DNA from 4 places in the Exiguobacterium sp. s80 genome. Region 4 is predicted to be linked to each of the others. Evidence: riboswitches for the same ligand, from Rfam matches in the RefSeq annotation. Region 4 holds a riboswitch; each other region holds the start of a gene.
What was found. A riboswitch is a leader RNA that binds a small molecule or an ion and turns the genes downstream of it on or off. The one in region 4 is predicted to bind thiamine pyrophosphate.
Positions count from the first base shown of each region.

Region 1: linked by a shared signal. The riboswitch ahead of tenA (thiaminase II) and the one ahead of KNP94_RS02715 (thiamine phosphate synthase) in region 4 are both predicted to bind thiamine pyrophosphate.
Region 2: linked by a shared signal. The riboswitch ahead of thiT (energy-coupled thiamine transporter ThiT) and the one ahead of KNP94_RS02715 (thiamine phosphate synthase) in region 4 are both predicted to bind thiamine pyrophosphate.
Region 3: linked by a shared signal. The riboswitch ahead of KNP94_RS04475 (ECF transporter S component) and the one ahead of KNP94_RS02715 (thiamine phosphate synthase) in region 4 are both predicted to bind thiamine pyrophosphate.

Region 1 covers NZ_JACSMP010000001.1:284,877-290,404, forward strand. Annotated here, with positions in the region: gene abc-f (ribosomal protection-like ABC-F family protein) at 1-1,412, opposite strand, end outside; gene KNP94_RS01470 (DUF1002 domain-containing protein) at 1,694-2,575, opposite strand; TPP riboswitch at 2,763-2,868, shown strand; gene tenA (thiaminase II) at 2,943-3,644, shown strand; gene KNP94_RS01480 (sporulation protein) at 3,795-4,568, opposite strand; gene KNP94_RS01485 (class I SAM-dependent methyltransferase) at 4,667-5,528, shown strand, end outside.
Region 2 covers NZ_JACSMP010000001.1:1,158,899-1,164,426, reverse strand. Annotated here, with positions in the region: gene pknB (Stk1 family PASTA domain-containing Ser/Thr kinase) at 1-1,310, shown strand, start outside; gene rsgA (ribosome small subunit-dependent GTPase A) at 1,347-2,252, shown strand; gene rpe (ribulose-phosphate 3-epimerase) at 2,254-2,910, shown strand; TPP riboswitch at 2,931-3,037, shown strand; gene thiT (energy-coupled thiamine transporter ThiT) at 3,102-3,662, shown strand; gene KNP94_RS06155 (thiamine diphosphokinase) at 3,665-4,264, shown strand; gene KNP94_RS06150 (amino acid permease) at 4,482-5,528, opposite strand, start outside.
Region 3 covers NZ_JACSMP010000001.1:829,798-835,325, forward strand. Annotated here, with positions in the region: gene KNP94_RS04465 (energy-coupling factor transporter transmembrane component T family protein) at 1-725, opposite strand, end outside; gene KNP94_RS04470 (ABC transporter ATP-binding protein) at 691-2,256, opposite strand; gene KNP94_RS04475 (ECF transporter S component) at 2,253-2,831, opposite strand; TPP riboswitch at 2,931-3,029, opposite strand; gene KNP94_RS04480 (50S ribosomal protein L25/general stress protein Ctc) at 3,121-3,759, opposite strand; gene KNP94_RS04485 (DEAD/DEAH box helicase) at 4,099-5,528, opposite strand, start outside.
Region 4 covers NZ_JACSMP010000001.1:532,002-537,529, reverse strand. Annotated here, with positions in the region: gene KNP94_RS02735 (ThiF family adenylyltransferase) at 1-132, opposite strand, end outside; gene KNP94_RS02730 (thiazole synthase) at 129-893, opposite strand; gene thiS (sulfur carrier protein ThiS) at 896-1,099, opposite strand; gene KNP94_RS02720 (NAD(P)/FAD-dependent oxidoreductase) at 1,083-2,087, opposite strand; gene KNP94_RS02715 (thiamine phosphate synthase) at 2,084-2,674, opposite strand; TPP riboswitch at 2,764-2,866, opposite strand; gene nagZ (beta-N-acetylhexosaminidase) at 2,933-4,165, opposite strand; gene KNP94_RS02705 (OsmC family protein) at 4,162-4,587, opposite strand; gene KNP94_RS02700 (MFS transporter) at 4,793-5,528, shown strand, end outside.

The DNA.
Region 1 (5,528 bases), 250 kb from region 4:
TCGTCAAGAATCAGGACATTAAGCGGCGAATGGACAAGAATCGCGAGCATCAAGCGCATCTTTTCCCCGCCGCTTAACGCAGTAATCGGTAAGAAGACACGTGGACCGAAAAAGAGGAAACGGGCCAACAGGGAGCGAGCTGTTCCTTCGTCCGCCGAAACGTGTGAGCGGAAGTAATCGATCAGTCGCTCTTCACCCGGCATATCGACGTGTTGCGATAAAAATCCGACCTGATTTGACGGACCACGCGTGACACGTCCGTTCGTCGGCTGGAGTTGTCCAAGTAAGACACGTAATAACGTCGTTTTCCCACTTCCGTTCGCACCGACGATTCCAATCCGGTCACGTGCCGCGGCTTCGAAATCGAGCGACGCGAACAACTTCCGGCCGGCGACGGAAAGCGTGACATCCTCAAGACGGTAAACGATTTGACTGAGTTGCCCTTGCGACGAAAAGCGGATGTCAGGCACCGCTTTTTCCAGGAGCGGCCGTTTGAGTCGCTCAATCCGTTCGAGTGCCCGTTCCATGGCTTTTGCTTTTCGGAACAGTTTTTCGCTTGGCGGAGAGGCTTCATTTGCCCACTGGCGCAAGCGCCGAATCGCATCCTTCATCTGTTTGATTTTCTTTTGTTGTTCCGTGTAGGCGTGGAATTGTTCGAGGAGCAGGCGTTCTTTCGCGACCGTGTACGCCGAATAATTTCCTGGGTAGATTGTCAGTTCACCATCTTCAAGTTCAGCGATCAAGTTGACACTTGCGTCAAGAAACACGCGATCATGCGAGACGATGATGACAGCGCCCGGATAACTGTTTAAAAATTGTTCGAGCCATTCGATTGCTGCGAGATCGAGGTGATTCGTCGGTTCGTCGAGAATCAACAAGTCTGGTTCCACCAGCAGCATCCGGCCGAGGCAGATTTTCGTTTGTTCGCCACCACTTAATTGAGAAAAGGGACGTGTCAGCAAGGCATCGAGGTGGAGTCCGTTAATCATGCGCTGGATTTTCGAGTCGAGCAGGTAACCGTCCTGTTGTTCGAATTGTTCGGTCACACGCGTATACGCATTTAGCACATCGTCCAGGTGGTCAGCACTTGCCATTTGTTGTTCAAGCTGATGCATCGTCGTCCGTAAGGCGACGATTTGGGCAAATGCGGTCCAGAGAACATCAAGGCCCGTCAATTCTTCTGCGAACTGTGGAATTTGAGCCAAATAACCGATGGAAAGTCCTTTTTTGAGATAAAGGGTTCCGCTGTCCGCTGTTTCGAGTTGCGCGATTAAACGCAGTAACGTGGTTTTTCCGGTTCCGTTTCGACCGATCAATCCGATGCGGTCAGCTTGTTTAAGATAGAGCGAGACATCGGTTAAGACGGATGCTCCCCCAAATTGTTTTGTCAGGTGTTGGATGTCGCAAATCATGATCAGTAACTTCCTTTCATGCGCATCAAAAAACGGAGAACGCAAATAGCGCTCTCCGTTTACCGTAAAAGGTGCGCTTTGCTTTATTTTTCAGATGGATGTTCCTAAGAAAAGGGCAGACTCGTCCTTTAGAACGCCATTTCATGAAAAATCGCGCGCAACAGATAAAGTTGTTCCATCAACCATTGCTTACACGCAGCAAAACCCATCTTTTACACCACCTTTTCGTTTCGATAAAGTTAGTTTACCATGTTTTGAACTGAAAATGAAATCGTTTTCAGTTACTTGAACAGTCCGGAAATCGAGTTAAAGAACTTACTTAAGCCGTCAAACAGTTTTGCAAAAAATCCTTTCGTTTCTTCGGAGGTCGCGAACGCGTGGATATCTTGCCCGGCACCCTTTAATCCGGTCTCGATTTGTCCCCAGTTCAAGTCAGCTTTCTCCATTTGACTGAACAATGACGTCAACCGCTCCATTTGGGCGTCCGACAACTGGATGTTGTTATTTTGAATGACTTGGATGATGACATTCTCGATATCGACTTTGGTTTCCGGCTTTTGTTTGGCGATCTCTGCTTTGATTTCATTCATCAGTTCGGCGACTTTGTCCGTCCCGACCGTTTTTCCGACATCGGAAGTGACCGATAACTCTTGTTGGGCTAAATCTTTTCGTTCATCCGTCAATTTAATGCCGGTCTCAGCCGACGTTTGATCGTATGCTTTCATGATCCCCGTCAAAGCAGAGGTCCCGGTGACTTTATAAGGGGAAGTGATTGTGATGTCGGCGTCCGTTACGCCTGCAGTGACGAGCGCGTTCAAGTACATGTCTTTTGTTACCCAGGTAATGTTTTCGGTCGCGACAGATAAACCGTCGCCTTTTTCAGCGAGTTCGATTTTTGCGGAAGAGTACATATTGCCGCCGAGTTGCGATTGGGGAACGTTTTTCCCTAAATATTTTTCTTCATCCGCTGCCGTGGCGATGACGGGCGTAATGCCTTCCGGCGCATTCAATCGGGCGAGTACCCAGGCTTTATCCTTTGCCCCGAGCGATTCACCAAGCGTGATGATTGTTTTATCGACGACTTGCTCTGCTGAAGCAGCAGTCGGTAGAAGTAAACTTGTCGCTAAAAGCGTCGTGGTCATGATTTTTGTTGCTTTATTCATAGTATAAATCCTCCGAGTATAGTAGGTAGTATCAGGTGCTAATTTCATTGTAAGTGACGTCTCCCAGAACGGAATCGGTCTTGAGGCGGAATGAACCGCCCACCTCGTGTCCCTAATCCTATACTACATTTCATTTAAAATCCTGATCATGTGACTGAAAAAATGATATAGTGAAGAGGAATTAAATAATGACCACTAGGGGAGTCGGTAGGCCGACTGAGACGACGAAGACGTTCGGACCCTTTGAACCTGATTAAGTTTGGACTTACGGAGGGAAGTGGCGTGAATATCTCTCTTGTTGTCTCTTCACGTCATGCCCTGTTCGTAGGGTGTGGCGTTTTTTGATTCAACAAAAGGGGGAATTAGGTTGAAATTCAGTCAAGAAATTCGGCAAGCCGCAAAAACATATTGGGACAGCAGTTTTTCCCATCCATTCGTCACAGGCATTGGTGACGGGACGTTACCGCTCGAAAAATTTCGACATTATGTCATGCAGGATGCGTATTACTTAAAACATTTCGCAAAAATTCAAGCCCGGGCCGCCTCAAAGGCAACGGATTTTGCGACGATCGCGGAACTCGCGGAACATGCGACATCGACCTATGCGGCTGAGCTATCACTCCATCAATCGTTTTTTGAACCGCTCGCTATTACGGAAGCGGATTTAGCAGCGTTCGAACCGGCACCGACTGCGTATGCCTATGTCTCACATATGCATCATGCGAGCGAGGGGACACTCGGGGAAACGATTGCAGCGATTTTACCGTGTTACTGGCTTTATTATGAAGTCGGACAACAACTGTTGACGAAGTCACCGGCGTCACCGATTTATCAACAGTGGATTGCAACATACAGCTCGGAATGGTTCGAACGGGTCGTCTTTGAACAGGTCGACCGGCTGGATGCTTTGGCGGCGCAAGCGACTGAAGCAGAACGGGAACGGATGAAACACCATTTCGTCAGAAGCTGTTATTACGAATTGATGTTTTGGGAAATGGGCTGGACGGAAGAAACGTTTGAACGTCTCTTTACACAAGTTACGCGTCAACCAAAAGTAACGAAACGATAAGTACAGCTTTAGCCGCTGTTGATCAGCGCGATCAGACGGCAGACTGCACAAAACCTGAGCAATTTTCAGCTTTCGTAAAGAAAGTCATGGCAATCGCTCAGGTTTTTTTGTTGGTGGATTACAGGCATGATGAAAATTCTGGTAAGGAAATCAGCTGTACCGTTCAATCAAATCGTTTAATTGTTGTTTGACGGCGTTTCGGTCCATCAAATCGTGGTTCGATAAGGATAGCTTCGTCATCGTCTCATCCGCACCCGCCATCTCACTGAAGAGCGAACCTAAGTCGTGGGCACGACGGTCGATTTGCAAGACGATGTCGATGCCGGTACGGTCTTGGAGCATGATGAGTTCGACTTCATCGAGTTTATGGGCGAAGTACGTATTGCGTGCCGAATACTCGAGTTCCTGGGCGATCGGTAAATCCTTCCGGTAACGCCCGGGAAGTTTTTCCGTGTCCGCTTTCTTGAGTCGGAAGCCAAGTTCTTCCATCGCTTCTAAGATAACGGATTGGAGGTCATTGGCTTGGACGATGATGGCGTCCCGGTCTGACGGATCGACCGCCTGGGCGATATCGAGACCCGTTTCAATCCATGATTTCGATTGACTGACCGAGAGCGGCGTATTGAATGGTACTTGAAGCGTAAACGGAATTTCGCGTTCGACACCTGCTTCAATCGTAAAGGCGGCTTCGTTTAGCGAAAAACGATCGAGTGTGAACGTCGTAAATGTCGTGCTGTCCCTGACTTCTTCTTTATATTGTGTATTAAACGCTAAATAAATCCGATCGATTTCTTGGTCGACATTGCCGCCTTTAATATGGACGGTTCCGTGAATCTGTCCGCCTGGCTCACAGCGTTCGCTGTCGAGTCGTGTATCGACTGTGGCGGCACCGATTCCGATTTGTGATAAAAGTTTTTTGAACATCGTTCGTTCCTCCTTTAATGATGAAGATACCTTACTTGTCGAATAGGGTGGAATTTGCTACAGTTTCGAAAGAACAATCAGAAAAGGACGGGACTACAGTGGAATTACACCAAGTAAAAGAATTACTCACTCAAAAGCTCGAGGCTGCTGCTCTCGTGCATGCAACGATTAGTGGTCCGCGCCAAAAGTCGAATGATCTTCGAAGAATCAAACTAAAACCGATTCTATTGAAAGATACGTATGCAATCCAGTTAGAGTTTCAATATGAACGGATAATTAAACACGAAAATTTGTCGGTTGATGAATTTTTAGAACGACTCGACGGATTGATGGAGGAATTCCGTCAATTTTTATTCCGTTTCGAGACGGAAGAAGTTCAGTTCCAGTTATCCAAAAAAATGAAAGTATCGTTAAAAACAACGCAACAGTCACCCCTGCAAGCAGAACTGTCGCATAACCGTAAAAAAAGTCATCTCCTTGAAGATGGTGTCGTCGTTCCGTTTTTAGTCCGACTCGGTGTCATGACGGAAGACGGACAAGTCAAACGGCAAAAGTACGATAAATTTAAACAAATCAATCGGTTCCTGGAGTTCGTCGAAGATAGTATTTCCGCGTTACCGACAGACCGAACGTTACGGATTCTTGATTTCGGTTGTGGAAAATCGTACTTGACGTTTGCCTTGTATCATTATTTAAGTGTCGTCAAAGGCTTCGACTTGAAAGTGACCGGACTTGATCTCAAAAAAGAAGTCATCGAAGAATGTACAGCGATTGCGCGCGATCTCGACTATACGAATCTCGAGTTTCGTGTCGGGGACGTCCATGATTATAACGAAGATACAGAGGTTGACTTAATGGTGACGCTTCATGCCTGTGACGTCGCAACGGATGTTGCACTTGCCCGCGCCGTTGATTGGAATGCGTCTGTCATCTTAAGTGTCCCGTGTTGTCAAAAAGAAC
Region 2 (5,528 bases), 630 kb from region 4:
TGACAGGACACGTCCCGTTCGAAGGAGATTCACCCGTTGCCGTGGCATTAAAACACTTGCAAGATACAGCGCGGCGGCCATCCCTCTTGAATCCTGCCGTGCCGCAAGCGCTAGAAAACTGTATCATGCAGGCACTAGCGAAGGCCCCGCACGATCGGCAACAATCCGTTGCTGAATTTCGGGAAGATATGGTGACGGCCTTATCTGTTGAACGAGCAGATGAAGGGGTTCGCGGGGAAGATCCGATGGAGCAAACGATGGTGTTGAGTCCAGTCTCGGCTCCGTCCGGGACTCCGGTCAAGGAAGAAGAAGCTACGGTCGCGACAGTTGTACCGAAGCAAAAGAAAAAAAAGCGATGGTGGATTGTGCTCGTATTCCTCCTCCTACTCGGAGGTGCCGCGACAACGTTCGCGATGTGGCCGGATCCGACGGTCGTTGTGCCGGATGTCGCAAAAGAAGATGCGGACGAGGCCGAAAAACAACTTGAGAAACTCGGTTTTATCGTCGAATCGACTGAGCGATCAAGTGATACGATTGATGAAGGACTTGTCATCAGTCAAGCACCGCGGGCAAAAGTGACCGTCAAAAAAGGTTCGACGGTCAATCTTGTTGTCTCGACGGGCAGTGATCCGGTCGAAGTGCCGGATGTAACGGACGAAACAGAGAAAAAAGCGACCTCGATCTTGAAGGATGCTGGGTTCTCAAAAGTAGATGTCGAAAAAGAAGAGTCGGAAGACATCAAACAAGGCAATGTCATCCGGCAATCGATTTCAGCCGGAACAGAAGTGATTGCAAAAGAACAGACGATTACAATCACGGTATCCGAAGGTTCGTCAGCATTTGAATTGAAGGATTTGACGAACATGTCGAGTGCTGAAGCAAAAGCGTACTTGGACGCGACAGGTCTCGATGGTACATTCGAACAAGAATTTTCGAGTGAAGTCGAACTGGACCAAGTCATTCGTCAATTTCCGCAAGCGGGTGTCAAAGTCGAGCCGAACGATTCCGTGACGGTCTTTATTTCAAAAGGGGAGGAAGAACAAACCGTGACGGCGACCTTCCCGGAAAAAGTAGCCTACGATGCTGTAGGTGAAGGGGATGAAGATCCGCCGCGGCAAGTCATTCGAATCGAGACGGATGATGCTAAAGGGAAACGTACGGTGATTGAAGAGTCGATTGACAGTGACGAAACATTTGATGTTCCGGTGACGATTGATCCGGGCGAAGAAGGAAAAATCACGATTTATAAAGATGATGTAGTGTATCGCTCGAAAACGATTACCTATAAACAAGCGAAAGCAGAACAATGAGTGTGCTACGAACCGCAAATTGAAGGAGGGCATGGGATGGCAGAAAATCGTATCGAAGAAAATCGGGACGGGACGATCATTCGTCTACAAGGTGGGTTTTATGATGTCATGACGACGCAGGGCGAGGTGCGATCGCGCGCTCGGGGAAACTTCCGAAAACGTGGTATCAGTCCTGTTGTAGGAGATGAGGTCGTATTGCATATCGAAAGCGAAACTGGATACATTTTAGAAGTGAAGGAACGGCAAAATTTCCTGGTTCGTCCACCGGTCGCAAACATCGATCAAGCGTTGCTTGTCGTCTCAGCAGCAGAACCGGACTTTTCAGCCCATTTGCTCGATCGGTTTTTAGTCTTAATCGAAGCAAAAGAGATTCAACCTATCATTATCTTGACGAAGATGGATTTGTTGCAAGGAACAGCAGAAGCAGAAGTCCGGACGGCGATTGCCGGTTACCGACAAATCGGTTATCAGGTGATTGAGACGTCGAGTGAGACGCTAGAAGGGGTAGAGGAAGTCCGCCCGCTACTCAAGGAAAAAACAAGTGTGCTCGCGGGACAGTCGGGAGTCGGAAAAAGTTCATTGTTGAATGCGCTCGATGCGACGCTCGATCTCGAAACGAGCCACATCTCGAAATCGCTCGGACGCGGACGACATACGACGCGTCATGTGACGTTAATTCCGCTTGCAGAGGGTTTGATTGCTGATACGCCTGGGTTTTCGAACCTCGATTTTCCACACGAGATGGAAATCGAAGAATTACGTTGGTGTTTTCCGGAATTCGTCGCACGGCAAGATACGTGCAAATACCGTGGTTGCCTGCATTTAAACGAACCAGGCTGTGCTGTCAAAAAATCAGTTGAGGCAGAAGAAATCATGTCCTCACGCTATACGAATTATGGTATGTTTGTAGAGGAAATCAAGAATCGAGCGCGGAGGTATTGAAATGATTAAAATCGCACCATCTATTTTATCAGCAGATTTCGCCAACCTAGAACGAGACGTTAAAGCTGTCGAGGCGGCAGGAGCAGATTACATCCATTTCGACGTCATGGACGGCCAGTTCGTCCCGAACATTTCATTTGGTCTACCCGTCCTCAGTAGTCTTCGTCAAAAGACGGACATGGTCCTTGACGTTCATTTAATGATCGATCGACCAGAAAACTTCGTCGAAGCGTTTGTAGCGGCAGGAGCGGATATCGTCACCTTCCATGTCGAAGCGACGAATCATGTCCATCGTGTCTTGCAACAAATTAAAGGGGCTGGAGCAAAGGCCGGCGTCGTGCTGAATCCACACACGTCACTGTCGACGATTGAACATGTCCTAGAAGAAGTCGACATGGTCTTGTTGATGACGGTCAATCCAGGATTTGGCGGACAAGCTTTCTTGCCGAGCGTCATGACGAAGCTGAAGCAATTAGCGATGATCAAAGCAGAGCGCGGTTTGACGTTCGAAATTGAAATCGATGGTGGTGTCAACGCGGAAACGGCAAAACTGTGTATCGACAATGGGGCAAACGTCCTTGTCGCAGGTTCTGCAATCTACAATGCACCAGACTATGCAGAAGCCATCACTAGTATTCGAAACGCGGCTCACGTATAATAGAGCCAAGACAATTAAATTTTGACCGCAAGGGGTGTCGCGTCAAGCGGCTGAGAGAAGTGAGTAGACTTTAACCCTTCGAACCTGTTCCGTTCAGACGGACGTAGGGATGTGGCGCACGCAGGCAGTACGGCGTCCGTCGTACTGCCTTTTTGTTGTCATCATTATTTTATTTTTAGGAGGAACACAGTATGAAACGATTACAAATGTTAATGGAGATTGCGATTTTCGCGAGTCTCGGTGTTGTATTTGATTTATTGATTCCGTTCAAAATGCCACAAGGCGGATCCATCAGCTTAGCGATGTTACCGATTTTCGTCATGGCCTTTCGTCACGGCGTCGTTGGTGGTGTCATCACGGGTGCGCTCGTCGGAACGATTCAATTGATGTTCGCTCCGCAAGTCTTGACGGTCGTCCAACCGCTGCTTGACTATACGCTTGCATATGGTGTCGTCGGTTTGAGTGGAGTGTTTGCAGGCCAAGTCAAAAAAGCAGCAACAGAAGGTCAAAAAAAGCGTCTCATGACGATTGTCTTGTTTGCGACCTTGTTAGGTGCAGGTCTACGTTACATCTGTCATGTCATCAGTGGAATCGTCTTTTTTGCAGAGTATGCCAAAGGACCTGTCGTTCCATACTCGTTCATTTATAACGCGACGTATATGGCTCCGTCGTATGTTTTATGTGGGGTCGTTGCAGGTATTTTGCTTACGACAGCACCACGTCTTTTACGTTACTCCGCTCGCGGTATTTAAAGATGAGAGTTTTAATCGTTGCGGCAGGACCGGCAGAAGACGTCCCGACGCTCGCACCATTCGTGAAAGACAAGACGATGATTATCGGTGTTGACGGCGGGATTGCGACATTAGTGGAGCAAGGACTTGATTTTGATGTGGCAATTGGTGACTTTGATTCGCTCGGATACGTTCCGGATGGTGGATTGCTTCATCCGGCAGAAAAAGATGAAACGGACTTAGAACTAGCGTTACGTTACGCTACCGAACAGGCTGCAGGTGCTGAACTACTCATCTTTGGTGCGACGGGTGGTCGGCTCGACATGACGCTACAGAACGTCTATTTGTTAAAACAATTCCCGACAGCACGACTCGTGACGAAACGTGAGGATGTCCGGTACTGGAAAACCGGTCAGTACGAACTCGCGTCTGAAGGGTATCATTACCTGTCATTCATTCCCCTTGTCCCGTCGAACTTGACGTTACGCGGCGTCAAATACCCTTTGACGGAGCATCCTGTTCCGGTCGGTGGTTCGCTGACGGTCAGCAATGAGTGGGTTGGTGTTGCGCAAGTGACGGTCGTCGAAGGGGAAGTTCTCGTCCTGCGCACGCACGAAAAATAAAAACGTGATAGACGCGACTCCATCATATCCCGCTGAAGCGATCGGGACATGCGTTCTTCAAGTACACGTCATGACGTCATGAACAAAAAGATAGGTATGGCAAACGCCGATGACTCCGTATGTGAAACGGAATCATCGGCGCTTTGATTTTTTAGCAGCTTATTTAGTTAGCCGCCTGTTTGAGATTAACCCGGTGTATCCAGGGTCCGATAACAAGTTACCGATTGTCGTGAAGTGTCGAACTGGCTGCCTGTTGTTCGCTTTTGGCAGCGATATGTTTCCCTTTGACGAAGAGATGGTAACTCGCCCATGTCAGTAGGAAGAAAGGGACGCCGAGATATAAGGCGACGCGTTGATCGGCTTGAAAACCTAAACTGATTAAGACGAGCAGATTGAGTGAGAATGAGAGGATGGGTAAGACTGGGAAGAACGGTGTTTTGAACTTCAGTTCGTCAAGCGTGTGTCCTGCCTTGATGAATTGGCGTCGGAAAGCGATTTGCGAAGCGGAAATCGAGATCCAACCGACTTGTGCTCCGAGACCGGCGATGGATAATAGCCAGATGAAGACGGTATCTTCTGCGAAGAATGCCGTCAATAAGGATAACATCGCGAACAGCATCGTGAACGTTAAGGCGCGCATCGGCACACCCCGCTGATTGACGATGGCGAGTTTCTTTGAAATCATGCCTTCTTGCGACATCGACCAGAGCATGCGTGTCGCAGCATACAGTCCAGAGTTTCCGACGGATAAGAGTGCCGTCAAAACGACGATGTTCATCAAATCTGCAGCATATGGGATGCCGATTGCGTCAAAGACCATGATGAAGGGACTGCTGATGCCGCTCGCTGACTCATACGGAATTAAAGCTCCGATAATTGTAATCGAGAGGACGAAGAAAATAAACGTCCGCCAAACCGTATTACGAATCGCTTTCGGAATCGATTTTTCTGGCTCACTCGATTCCCCGGCAGCGACACCAATCAATTCTGTTCCTTGGAAAGCGAAGTTGACGGCAATCATCGTCGTCAAGACGCCGAGAGCCCCGTTCGGAAACCAGCCGTTCGCCGTGAAGTTCGCGAACAACGTAGCTGGTCGTTCAGCCGCCATATCAATCCATCCGAACCATGCGGCTCCCCCGAGTCCGATGAAGAACAGGATGGCGAGTACTTTAAGACTTGAAAACCAAAATTCTGCTTCCCCGAATGCTTTCGCAGAGATGGCGTTCAATCCGAATAAGATGACGGTAAATAAGGCGCACCAGAT
Region 3 (5,528 bases), 300 kb from region 4:
CATAGGACAATCCGAAGCGAGCTCGCCACGAGACAAACGAGAGCAAAAAACACTTGATCGTGACGCGTCACGACCGGACGGACATAATACGTCCGCTCGGCCTGAAACCGACGCGCTTCCATCGCAATCGCGATTTGTTCCGAACGGATGATACTGTTCGTAAAAAGCGGTAAACTGATGGCGAAAAACGTCTGCCATGGCCAAATCGAGTGCTGTTGGCGGACACGCCGTGCTTGACGGATTGTTCTTATTTCCTGCTGGAAGATCGGAATAAAACGAATCCCTGCTAAAAAGCCGTATGCGAGACGGTCTGGAAGGCGGCACTGATGAATCAGGCTCATGACGAACCGGGTTTGGTCGGTCGTCGCGATGAACGTCAAACTGAGGAAGACGAAGGCGAGCATCCGCAGTGCGATCAACCAGGCGTGACCGATACTTTCTTCCGTGACGCGAAACCAACCGAATGACCAAACTTCCGTACTGCCTTTTCCGAAGGCTGCCATCATCCAAAATGTCAGCAAGAACAAGACGAGGTAGGGGGAGACCCGTTTGGCGAGCGTCAACAGTGACCAACCGGAGCAGCCCAATCCGACCGCAGCGAGTAAAAGTAAGGCTATCGTTTCGCGTAACGTCGGTGCCGCAATCAAGAGCACCATCACGTACAGGAGGGCACCGAGCTTGAGTGCCGGATTAATACGTGCGAGCGGGGAGTCGTTTTCCTGCACGACGTTTCACCTCCTCGAGTTGCTGATACAAATACGATAACGGACGAGAGAGTTGGTTATGCTCGAGTAACGTCTCGTCTTTAAACAAAGTGTCCGGTGTGCCGTCGAACTGAAGTCGCCCGTCACCAAGGACGAGGACCCGGTCGGCATACTGGTGGACCAGCTCCATGTCATGCGTCACCATGATCAGCGTCGTCCCGTTTAATCGCGCCTGCTCGAACATCTCGATGAGTTGACTTGTCGTCTCGGCATCTTGACCGAACGTCGGTTCATCGAGTAACAGGACGTCTTTTGGTTCTAACAACATCGTTGCGACGCTGAGCCGTCGCTTTTGACCCATGCTCAGGGCGAGGGGCGACTGACGGGCGACATGGGTTAACCGGTAGGATTGCAACGCCGTTTCAATCCGCTCCGGCGTCGGTGCATCCATGCTGATTACGAGCTCGTCTTCGACCGTCTGCTTGAGAAATTGGAGCTCTGGCTGTTGAAAGACGAATCCGACGTGTCGGTAATAGCTCCGACTTTTCCATGTCCGCAGTTCTTTTTCGAACAAGCGGACCGTACCGCCTTGCGCCGGAATCAATTTCGCCAGTGTTTCGAGCAACGTGCTTTTCCCGGCACCGTTCGATCCGACGACCATGATCCATTCTCCGGCGTGTGTTGCAAGCGACAGGTTATCGACAATCACTTGCTTACGCCGGCTAATCGCGGTGCGCGTCAGCGCGAACGTCGTGTCGTGCCGAACCGGAGGACGGATGTTATTCGTTTTTCGTAACCGCCCCGCCTGGGAAGAAGCGGGGGGCACGGTTTCCAGTTCATACGGGTAGAGGAGCGGTGTTGCAATGCCGCGTCGTTCGAGTTCAGCGCGATGCTGACCGAAGACATCAAGCGGCGGACCATCACGTAAAATCGTTCCGCCGTGATCGAAGACGAGCACCCGGTCACTGAACGTCACACAGCGGTCAAGCTGATGTTCAATCAGAACGAGCGTCAACGTCCGGTCGTGATGGAGTTCCTCAATCAGCTGCATCAAAACCCGATGTCCTGCCGGATCGAGTTGCGCCGTCGGTTCGTCAAGCAATAGAATATCCGGCTCAAGGGCTAGGACGCAGGCGAGGGCGAGTCGTTGTTTCATCCCTCCTGACAGTTGCATAATCGGTGTCGTCAGCGGCACATCAAGGCCGACATGTGCCAGTACGGCGTCAACCCGGTCATCCATCTGACTGCGGTCGACTGAGCGATTTTCAAGACTAAAGGCAACTTCCGCTCCGACGGTCTGCATGCAGAACTGGTCGTCCGGATTTTGAAAAAGGATTCCGACCGTCCCATTCGTTTTGCAGTGGCCGCTGACATCGGCTTCAATCGCGTCAGGTAATAAACCGGCGAGAACATGTAAAAACGTCGTTTTCCCACTGCCGCTCGGTCCGACGAGCAACGTCGTTTCCCCTTCGTGTAGCGTCACCGTCACCTTGTGCAGGACGTTGTCATGTTGCCCCGGATAGCGGACAGACAAGTCGTTACAATGAATCATGCTGCATCCGGCTTCCGCCGCTTACGCCCGATCGCATAACCGTTCAACGTCCCTGTCTTGACGAGCGCATCGACGATGACTTTCGCAAGTAATCCACCGAGCAATGCACCGCTGACGAGTTGAAGGGAAAACGTCAACAGAAGTGTCGTCGTCGTATAGTAGGCGAAACCATTGACGACAAGACTATAGACCATACTACCGATTGCGGCGAACATTCCGGATAGAACTAACGTCATTGTGTTGAACTTCCGGTATCCGAAGAGGGCAAAAGCGATTTCGGCACCGATTCCTTGAGCGAAACCAATCAATAAGGCCGATAATCCGAAGTGACTCCCCGTGAATAATTCGACAGCCGCGGCGACGACTTCTGCAATCAGTGCTGCCCCGGGCTTTTGAATGATGTAGGCGACAAGCGGACTCGCGATGACCCAAATCCCGAACATCCAGTTCGATCCGACCGGTCCGAAGATCGCGGAAATCGGTAACCACAATGTCGACCACCCTAAGTAGAGTACCCCGCAAGCAACCGACAACATCATCATGACAATGATTTCTTTCATTTTCCAACTGTTCATGTTCCTATCTCCCTTTGGCACAACCACCAGACAAACAAAAAGACCGCCCTCTATGAAAGAGAGCGGTCGCTGAATCTGCAAACATGCAGAAAAATTGAACGAATTACCGCTCCACTTTCCTACGCTAGTATGAACTAGATCAGGTTCAAAGGGTCCGAAGTGAATCGTCTCAGCCAATGGGCTCCCCTAGTGGATGTGCATATAATGTGTACGCTATTTACTGTACCGACTCTACTGACAGTTGTCAATACAGATAAAAAAACCCTCCGCGAGGGGAGGGTAAGAAAAATTATTCTTTTTCTTCCGTGTGTTCTTCAGTAGAAACCTCTTCTGTCGCTTCAGCTGATTCTTCAGCATCTGCTTCTTCGAGATCCGCTTCAAGTGTCGATTCGACGACGGCAACGACTTGAATGTCACCTTCCGTAACGATACGGTATTCTTTTTCTTCCGGTAAATCCGAAACCGATAGAGAATCACCGAGGTTAAGATTTGTCACATCGACTTCGACGCGTTCCGGTAATTTATCTGGTGTAGCTGCAACTGTTACTTTAAAGAGTGTTTGTGAAAGATATCCACCAAGTTTTGCACCAGCCGCTTCGCCGACGAGGACGATATCTGTTTCGACTTCTGTTTCTTCATCCATTTTAACAGCGATGAATTCAACGTGCTTGATTGTTGGTGTGAAGATATCCATATCGAGTTTATTGATCAGTGTGTTGACTTTTTTACCACCGATTTGAAGTGCAACAAGTGCATTCTCACCATGTTCGCGAACGACTTTGATCAATGCTTTTTCGTCAAAGGCAATCGGTGTACTTTCCACTTTGTAACCATACACAACACCAAGAGCTTTTCCTTCATGACGTAATTGCTTTCTAAGTGAGCGTGGGCGTACTTCGCGTTCTTCTACTTTTAATGTTACTGACATGTTCATTTCCCCCTTGAATTTGGTATAGCCCTCAAAAGGTAATGAAGAAAGGAGTGGAACGAATCGTTCCGGATCAAGACGGTGCATCGAATGCTATTTCAAATTGATTTCATAAAAATGAAGATCGAAGTGAGTGGTTAGCATTTCTCTCCCAGGTCATTACGCTGATATTGAGAAACATGTGGTTGTAAAAGCAACTCGCTGATGCGGTGCTATGATAGTTATACCCCCGTAACATTAAAAGCTAAACATCAACCGGCGAAAAAACGATAGCCAGAAACCTGTTCTCCCTAGAGCAGCAACGGTTTACATCCTATTAAGAAATCGGTGCCTTTCCTCTTATTCAAGCAATTGAACCATCTCATCGACCGATAACGCAAGTGACGCCGGTTGTTCAAGTATGTCCGTCACGAGTGTCGCTTTCCGTTCCTGCAGCTCGATGATTTTTTCTTCGATCGTGCCTTTCGTGATTAATTTAATGACTTCGACCGTCTGTGTTTGTCCCATCCGGTGTGCCCGGTCAGCCGCTTGCTGTTCGACAGCCGGATTCCACCAACTGTCATATAAGATGACAGTATCCGCCGTCGCCAGGTTCAGTCCGGTGCCGCCCGCCTTCAGTGAAATCAAAAACAGATCGACTTCGCCTGCATTAAAACGGTCGCAGCGTTCGAGACGCTCCGCAATCGGTGTATCCCCGCGCAGTTCGAAATGAGGGAGGTGCAACTCATGCAGGTCGTCCCGAATCAAATCGAGCATTTTTGTAAACTGTGAAAAAATTAAGATCCGTTTGCCTGCTGCCCGTTTTTCTTGAATCAAGGCGAGCAACCGGTCCCGTTTCGCCGACCGACCACGGTAGTTTTCGACGAACAACCGGGGATCGCAACAGATTTGCCGGAGCCGGGTCAATCCGGCGAGTAACTTCATCCGTTCTTCCGGTTTTGACTGATCGAGATGCTGTAACGTCTCGAGCTGTAACTTTGCCAAGTGGGCGGCATAGAGTTTTTTCTGTGCCGCCGTCAGTTCCGTGTACTGATGGACGACTTGTTTCGCCGGCAACTGTTGCAAAACATCTTTTTTCGTCCGGCGCAGCAAAAACGGTTCGACGAATTGTTGAACGTCCCGTGCTGACCAGTCGAGAAACCGTTGCCGGTCCGGCAAGAGTGCCGGGAAGACGACGTCAAAGATTGACCAGAGATCAAGCGTCTTGTTTTCGAGCGGCGTCCCCGTCAAGGCAAACCGCCGCGTCGCCCACAGTTGTTTTAAGCTGACCGTCGTCTGCGACCGTGGATTCTTCAGATGTTGTGCTTCATCAAAAAAGATACAATCGTAATGGATCGTTTGATGATTTTTGATGTCGAGCCGGAGCGACGGGTAGGAGATGATGAGAATGACGTCGTCCGGCAAGTCTTCGAGCTGTCGTAAGCGCGACGCACGACTCCCGCTGAGCACACGAACGGTGCGTGTCGGGGCAAAGCGGTGCAGCTCTGCTGCCCAGTTGTAGAGGAGTGACGCCGGGGCGACGATCAAGACACGTGAACTCGGGAGCGTTTCGATATAACCGATGGCTTGAATCGTTTTGCCGAGTCCCATCTCGTCCGCTAAGATGCCATGACAGTCGTGTGCCGCAAGACTCTTGAAGAAGCGGACGCCGTCTTGCTGATACGGCAAAAGTTGTGTCGCGAGCGGTTCCGGTAACGCCAGTCGCTCTGTTTTTCCGGCTTTCATCTCGAGCAATCGTTCCTTCAGTTGACTGTGGACCGTCAAGAAGG
Region 4 (5,528 bases):
GACGAGTTGTTCGGCACTTGCCGTTCCGAGTGCGCCCATGCCGATGAGGAGGACATGTTTTTTTGTCAGCTCATCTTGTCCCGCCTGACCGATCGGCCGAAACCGGGTTTGCCGTGAATAACGATCCGTCATCGACTCATCCCTGTCTCGGGACTGCTCGCCGTCGCGTACCGTTTCTTTTCGATCCGTCCCGCTTCAAAGCCAAGTCGTCCCGCTTCGACGGCAAGCTTCATCGCTCGCGCCATCTTGACCGGGTCTTTCGCATGGGCGACGGCCGAATTAAGTAAGACGGCGTCTGCGCCGAGTTCCATTGCGTAGGCGACATCGGTCGGTGAACCGATTCCTGCGTCGACGATGACCGGGACCGTCATCTGTTCGATGATGAAGCTTAAGGCCAGTGGATTAAGGATTCCTTGTCCGGATCCGATTGGGGACGCGGCAGGCATGATGGCGTGACACCCGAGTTCTTCCAGTCTTCGTGCCAACAACAGATCGTCTGACGTATACGGTAAGACGGTGAATCCTTCTTTTAATAATTCTTCCGATGCCCGCAACGTTTCGATTGGGTCCGGTAACAGCGTTTTATCACAGCCGATGACTTCAACTTTGACCATGTCGCACAGTCCGGACGCGCGGGCAAGTTTTGCCAGCCGAACCGCTTCTTCCGCTGTCTTCGCCCCCGCCGTGTTCGGTAATAAATGATACTGACTCAAATCAAGCGCCTCTAAAAAGTTCGGTTGACTCGCTTCAAAGATATCCATCCGGCGAACGGAAAAGGTCAGGATGTCTGCTCCTGATGCCTCGACTGCTTGCTGCTGTGTCGTCACGTCGGGGTATTTGCCCGTTCCGAGTAATAACCGCGACTGAAATGTCGTTTGACCAATCGTTAACATGATTAACCGCCTCCTACGAAGTGAACGATTTCAAAAGAATCGCCTGTTTGAATGGGTGTGTTTTGGTATGCTGTCCGCTCGACAATCTGTCGATTCTGTTCGATGATGACCATTTTTTCCGTCAAATTGAGATGATGAATCAATCCGTCGATTGTCGAAATCGATCCGTCAAGCGTATACGGTTGACCATTAATGGTGAGTTGCATTCGTGTTCCTCCTCGATTCATGTAATGAAAACGGACGAAGCTCATATTTCGGCGTGATTCCAGTTACCTCGTCTGCCAGGACGGACGCCGTGATCGGGGCGAGTAATATCCCGTGCCGATGATGCCCGGTCGCGACGAATAGGTGCCCGACTCCCGGGACCTGCCCGAGATAAGGCAATCCGTCCGCTGTTTGTGGACGAATCCCGGACCAGATGTCCACGATTTCCGCTTCTCTGATTGCCGGGAACAGTCGCACCGCCGCCTGCAGGAGATGTTCAATCCCGCTGACGCTGACCCCTGTCGTCTCGTCACCGATCCGTTCCGTCGCCCCGATGATGATCCGTCCGTCAAACTTCGGGACGAGGTACACGTCGTCGCTAAACAACGTCTCGGTCAAGACATGCCCCGGAAGCCGGACGGCGAGGCATTCGCCTTTGACCGGTACCGTCGCGATCTCGACACCACTCGTCGCGAGTAACGCTTCTGATCCCCGACCGCTTGCGACCACGACGTTCCCGGCTTCGCGCTTACCGTTACTTGTCGCAACGCCGACGACGGTCGCCCCTGCCCGGAGCAGTCCCGTGACCATTGTCTGTTCTTCAATCACACCTCCGCGGGCTTTAATCGCCTGACGGAGCGAACGCGTCAACTGGACGGGATCGATTTGACCGACTGAAGCGAACCGGATGTCCCCGTCTGCACGGATCAGTCGAAACGGGTTTTCTTTATAGCCACTATCAATGCCGGTCTCATTAAACAGCTCACGGACGAGGTCGGGATAAAGCTGTCGACTCGTTGCTGCCAGTTGATGTAAGGCAGGAATCAGTTCATGATCCGTCGCAAGCATGCCGGCTGCTGCCCGCGTCGCTCCTTCACTGGAACGATTTTGCTCAAGCACGCGTACCGGTTGTCCTCGTTTGAGCAATTCGTAGGCGAGTGTCAAACCGATTACGCCTGCGCCGACGATTAACGTCTCTGTTGCTTTCATTGATCAAGCACCTCGCGATACGACCGGACTGCTTCGACCGGGTTTGCCTGACCGAGAATCCCTGACATCACAGCGATGCCAGCAACGCCGGTCGCAAGGACACCCGCGACCTTCTCCGGCTGAATCCCGCCAATCGCGATGACGGGGACTTTTGAAAACGTGACGATTTGCGCGAGTGCCGCTAGTCCGCGCGGGGCGACGTCCTGTTTTGACGCCGTCGCAAAGACATGACCATACATGACGAAGTCGCTGCCCGTCTCAAGCGCTTCCGTCAAGGAGTGGATTGATCGGCCGATCTGTAGCTCGCTGAATTGACGCCGCACGACAGCGACGGGAATACTGCGTGATGTCAACTGGACACTTGCCTTCGTCACGAGGGCGACATCGAGCCGGTCATGGACGATTAGTTTTTCACGTGGAACACCGGCGCATACTAGCGCCTCGATCAATTGGACGAGTCGGTCCGCCGACCAACCCGGTTCTCGGATATGAATCATGTCGGCATAAGGCACAACAGCCGGCAAGACTTCTAGTAGATGTGTCAGCTCTTTTGTCCCGGTCGTCACAATATGTAACTTCGGACGCATACCTTCTCCTCCTTGCTACACAAAAAGGACCACCCCATGAACATGATGGAGTGGTCCGAAAAATGTCCAGGTAAGACCTGAGACAGGATGATAATCAGAAGCCACTTCCCTCCGCTAGTACGAACTAGATCAGGTTCAAAGGGTCCGGATATTTCCGTCTCAGTCTGCTGCGAGACTCCCCTAGTGTAGAACTATTTAGTGTTGGTTGGTTCATTCGTAGTCTACCATGACCGCTCGCTTGATTTCTAGTCTGACTTGTCAGTTCAGCCAATCCGTGACCGTTTTGACCTGTTCCGTCAATTGTTCACGCGTTGGAATCAGCTTCGTGTCTGCTAAATCATACGTTTGTTTCAGACGTAAGACACGTGTCACTTTCGCGTCGAGGTCAGCCCGTGATAGTGACTTGTCCTTGATCCCCTGCATAATTGCCGCATGAACATCCGTGTAAGCACCGGCTTGCGAGAACATCGCCATGTCGGCACCACGTTCGAGGGCGAGACGCGAAGCTTGGGCGAGACCATATTGTTTCGTGATCGCACCCATTACGAGGTCGTCCGTCACGATGACGCCATCGAACTTCAACTCTTCACGCAACAGTTGTTGCATGACCGGCTCTGATAACGACGACGGATTGTCTGGGTCGAGCGCCGGGAATAAAATGTGTGCGACCATCACCATTTCCGCTCCGGCATCGATTGCCGCTTTGAACGGGACGAGTTCCAGTTGCTCGAGTTGCGCTTTCGTCTTCGTCACGGTCGGTAAGCCGACATGCGAATCGACGGTCGTATCGCCGTGTCCGGGAAAATGTTTGACGACCGGCACGACGTCTTCCGACTTGATTCCCTGCATTAACGGGACACCGAGCCGGGCGACGTCATCCGGCTCAGCACTGAGTGCCCGGTCACCGATGATCGGGTTCGCCGGGTTACTGTTGACATCAAGAACCGGGGCGAAATCCATATTAAATCCATAAAACCGTGACATCGCACCAAGCGCCTGTCCGGTCTTTTGCATCAATGCCGGATCGTTTTTCTGACCGAGCGTCAGACTCGGAGGTAAATGAAACGTTTGATCCGGGACACGACTGACACGTCCTCCTTCTTCATCGAAGCCGAGGAACGCGAGCGCCTCGTCGTCTTGTGCGTCCTTGATTGCTGCCGTCAAGGTTTTCAGCTGGGCGTCTGACGTGATATTGCCTCCGAGTAACAGGACACCGCCTATCGCGTGATCGTTTAACAGACTTCGGTCCGCGTCCGATAACGTCGTCCCACTGATCCCGATATACAGCAATTGATCGACCTTTTCAGCAGTCGAGAGTTTGGCGAGCTGACGTTTGATGTCTTGCTCCGCCTGGTCGGCAGCCGTCGGTTCGTCAGCGACCGGCTGTTGCTGACTCGTCTTCGGTTCCGGTTTCGTCTTCGGTTCTGTTGCTGGTTCACTCGCGCATGCCGTCAAAAAGCAAGCCGTTAAAAGCAGGTAAATCGGTTTCAAAGCGGTTCCTCGTTTCGGACGCCATTGATTGAATAATAGACTTCAATTTCAGCATTCAGTGATTTCGAGACAGAACAGTATTTATCTTTTGATAACGACACGGCCCGGCGGACTTTATCATCCGGTAAGTCGCCTTCGAGACGATAATGAATCGAAATCGTCGTAAAGCGGCGCGGGTGTTCCGTCGCCCGTTCTCCCTCAATGTCCATCTCAAACGAGGTTAACGGTAAACGCATTTTTTCTAAAATGGAGACGATGTCCATTCCCGTACAGCCGGCGACGGCGTGTAACAACAATTCAGTTGGTCGTGGTGCTCCGTTCTCCCCGTTATTTTCAGGTGCTGCATCCATTGCCAGTTGGTGTCCGGACTCCGTCACTCCACTAAAGCCCATCTTGTGATTCCATGTAATCGTCGCTTGCATTTTTCTCACTACCTTTCGATTTTTAGTTCGGTTCGCTTCGCTCTCCTTCATTATAGCGTAGTCTCACCTGAAGAAAATTGACATGCTATTCAAAATAATTCTTCTTTTCCGTTTCCATCCGATTCCCGTTCACCTGACACACGAATCATGCTATTCTGAAAAACGATAGTTTCGCGCTGCTTAGCGCTAGAATTGAGGAATTGATATGTCATCTACTACCCGTTTAAGTAAAACGGACTGGCTTTTAATCGCCACCCTCTCCTTACTGACGTTCGTCTTAGGCACAAGCGAATTCGTCATTGTCGGGATTTTATCAGAAATCGCTTCGGCCCTCGGAATTACGATTGCGAAAGCCGGCACACTCGTCTCCGCCTTTGCGATTGCCTTCGCGATCGGGACACCGTTCACGATGTCGATCACGGGACGCTTCGAACGTCGCAAATTGATGCTCAGCCTGATCTTTGTTTGGGTCGTCTTGAACTTTTGCAGCAGCATCGCCGACACCTACTCGCTACTGCTCGCAACACGGATCGTCACGGCCGTCCTGACCGGTGTCTTGATTTCGCTTGCGATGGTCGTCGCGAGTGACAGTGTCCCGGTCGCGAAACGCGGTGTCGCTGTGTCGTTCATCTTCGGCGGCTTCACGCTCGCGAACGTCTTCGGCGTCCCGATCGGCACGTTCATCGGGCAACATGCCGGTTTTGAAGCGACGTTTTGGCTGACGACAGCCCTCGGACTGATTGCTTTTTTCGCCGTTTTCAAAGTCGTCCCGCGGCAACAGGCGACGGCGTCAAGTTCCGTTAAGGATCAACTGTGCCTGCTCGCGAACCCACGTATCATGATTGCCTTCTTCATCCCGTCGTTCGGATTTGGTGCGACCTATGTCGTCTACACGTACCTCGTGCCGATTCTCGAACTTGAACTCGAGCTGCCGCGGGCCT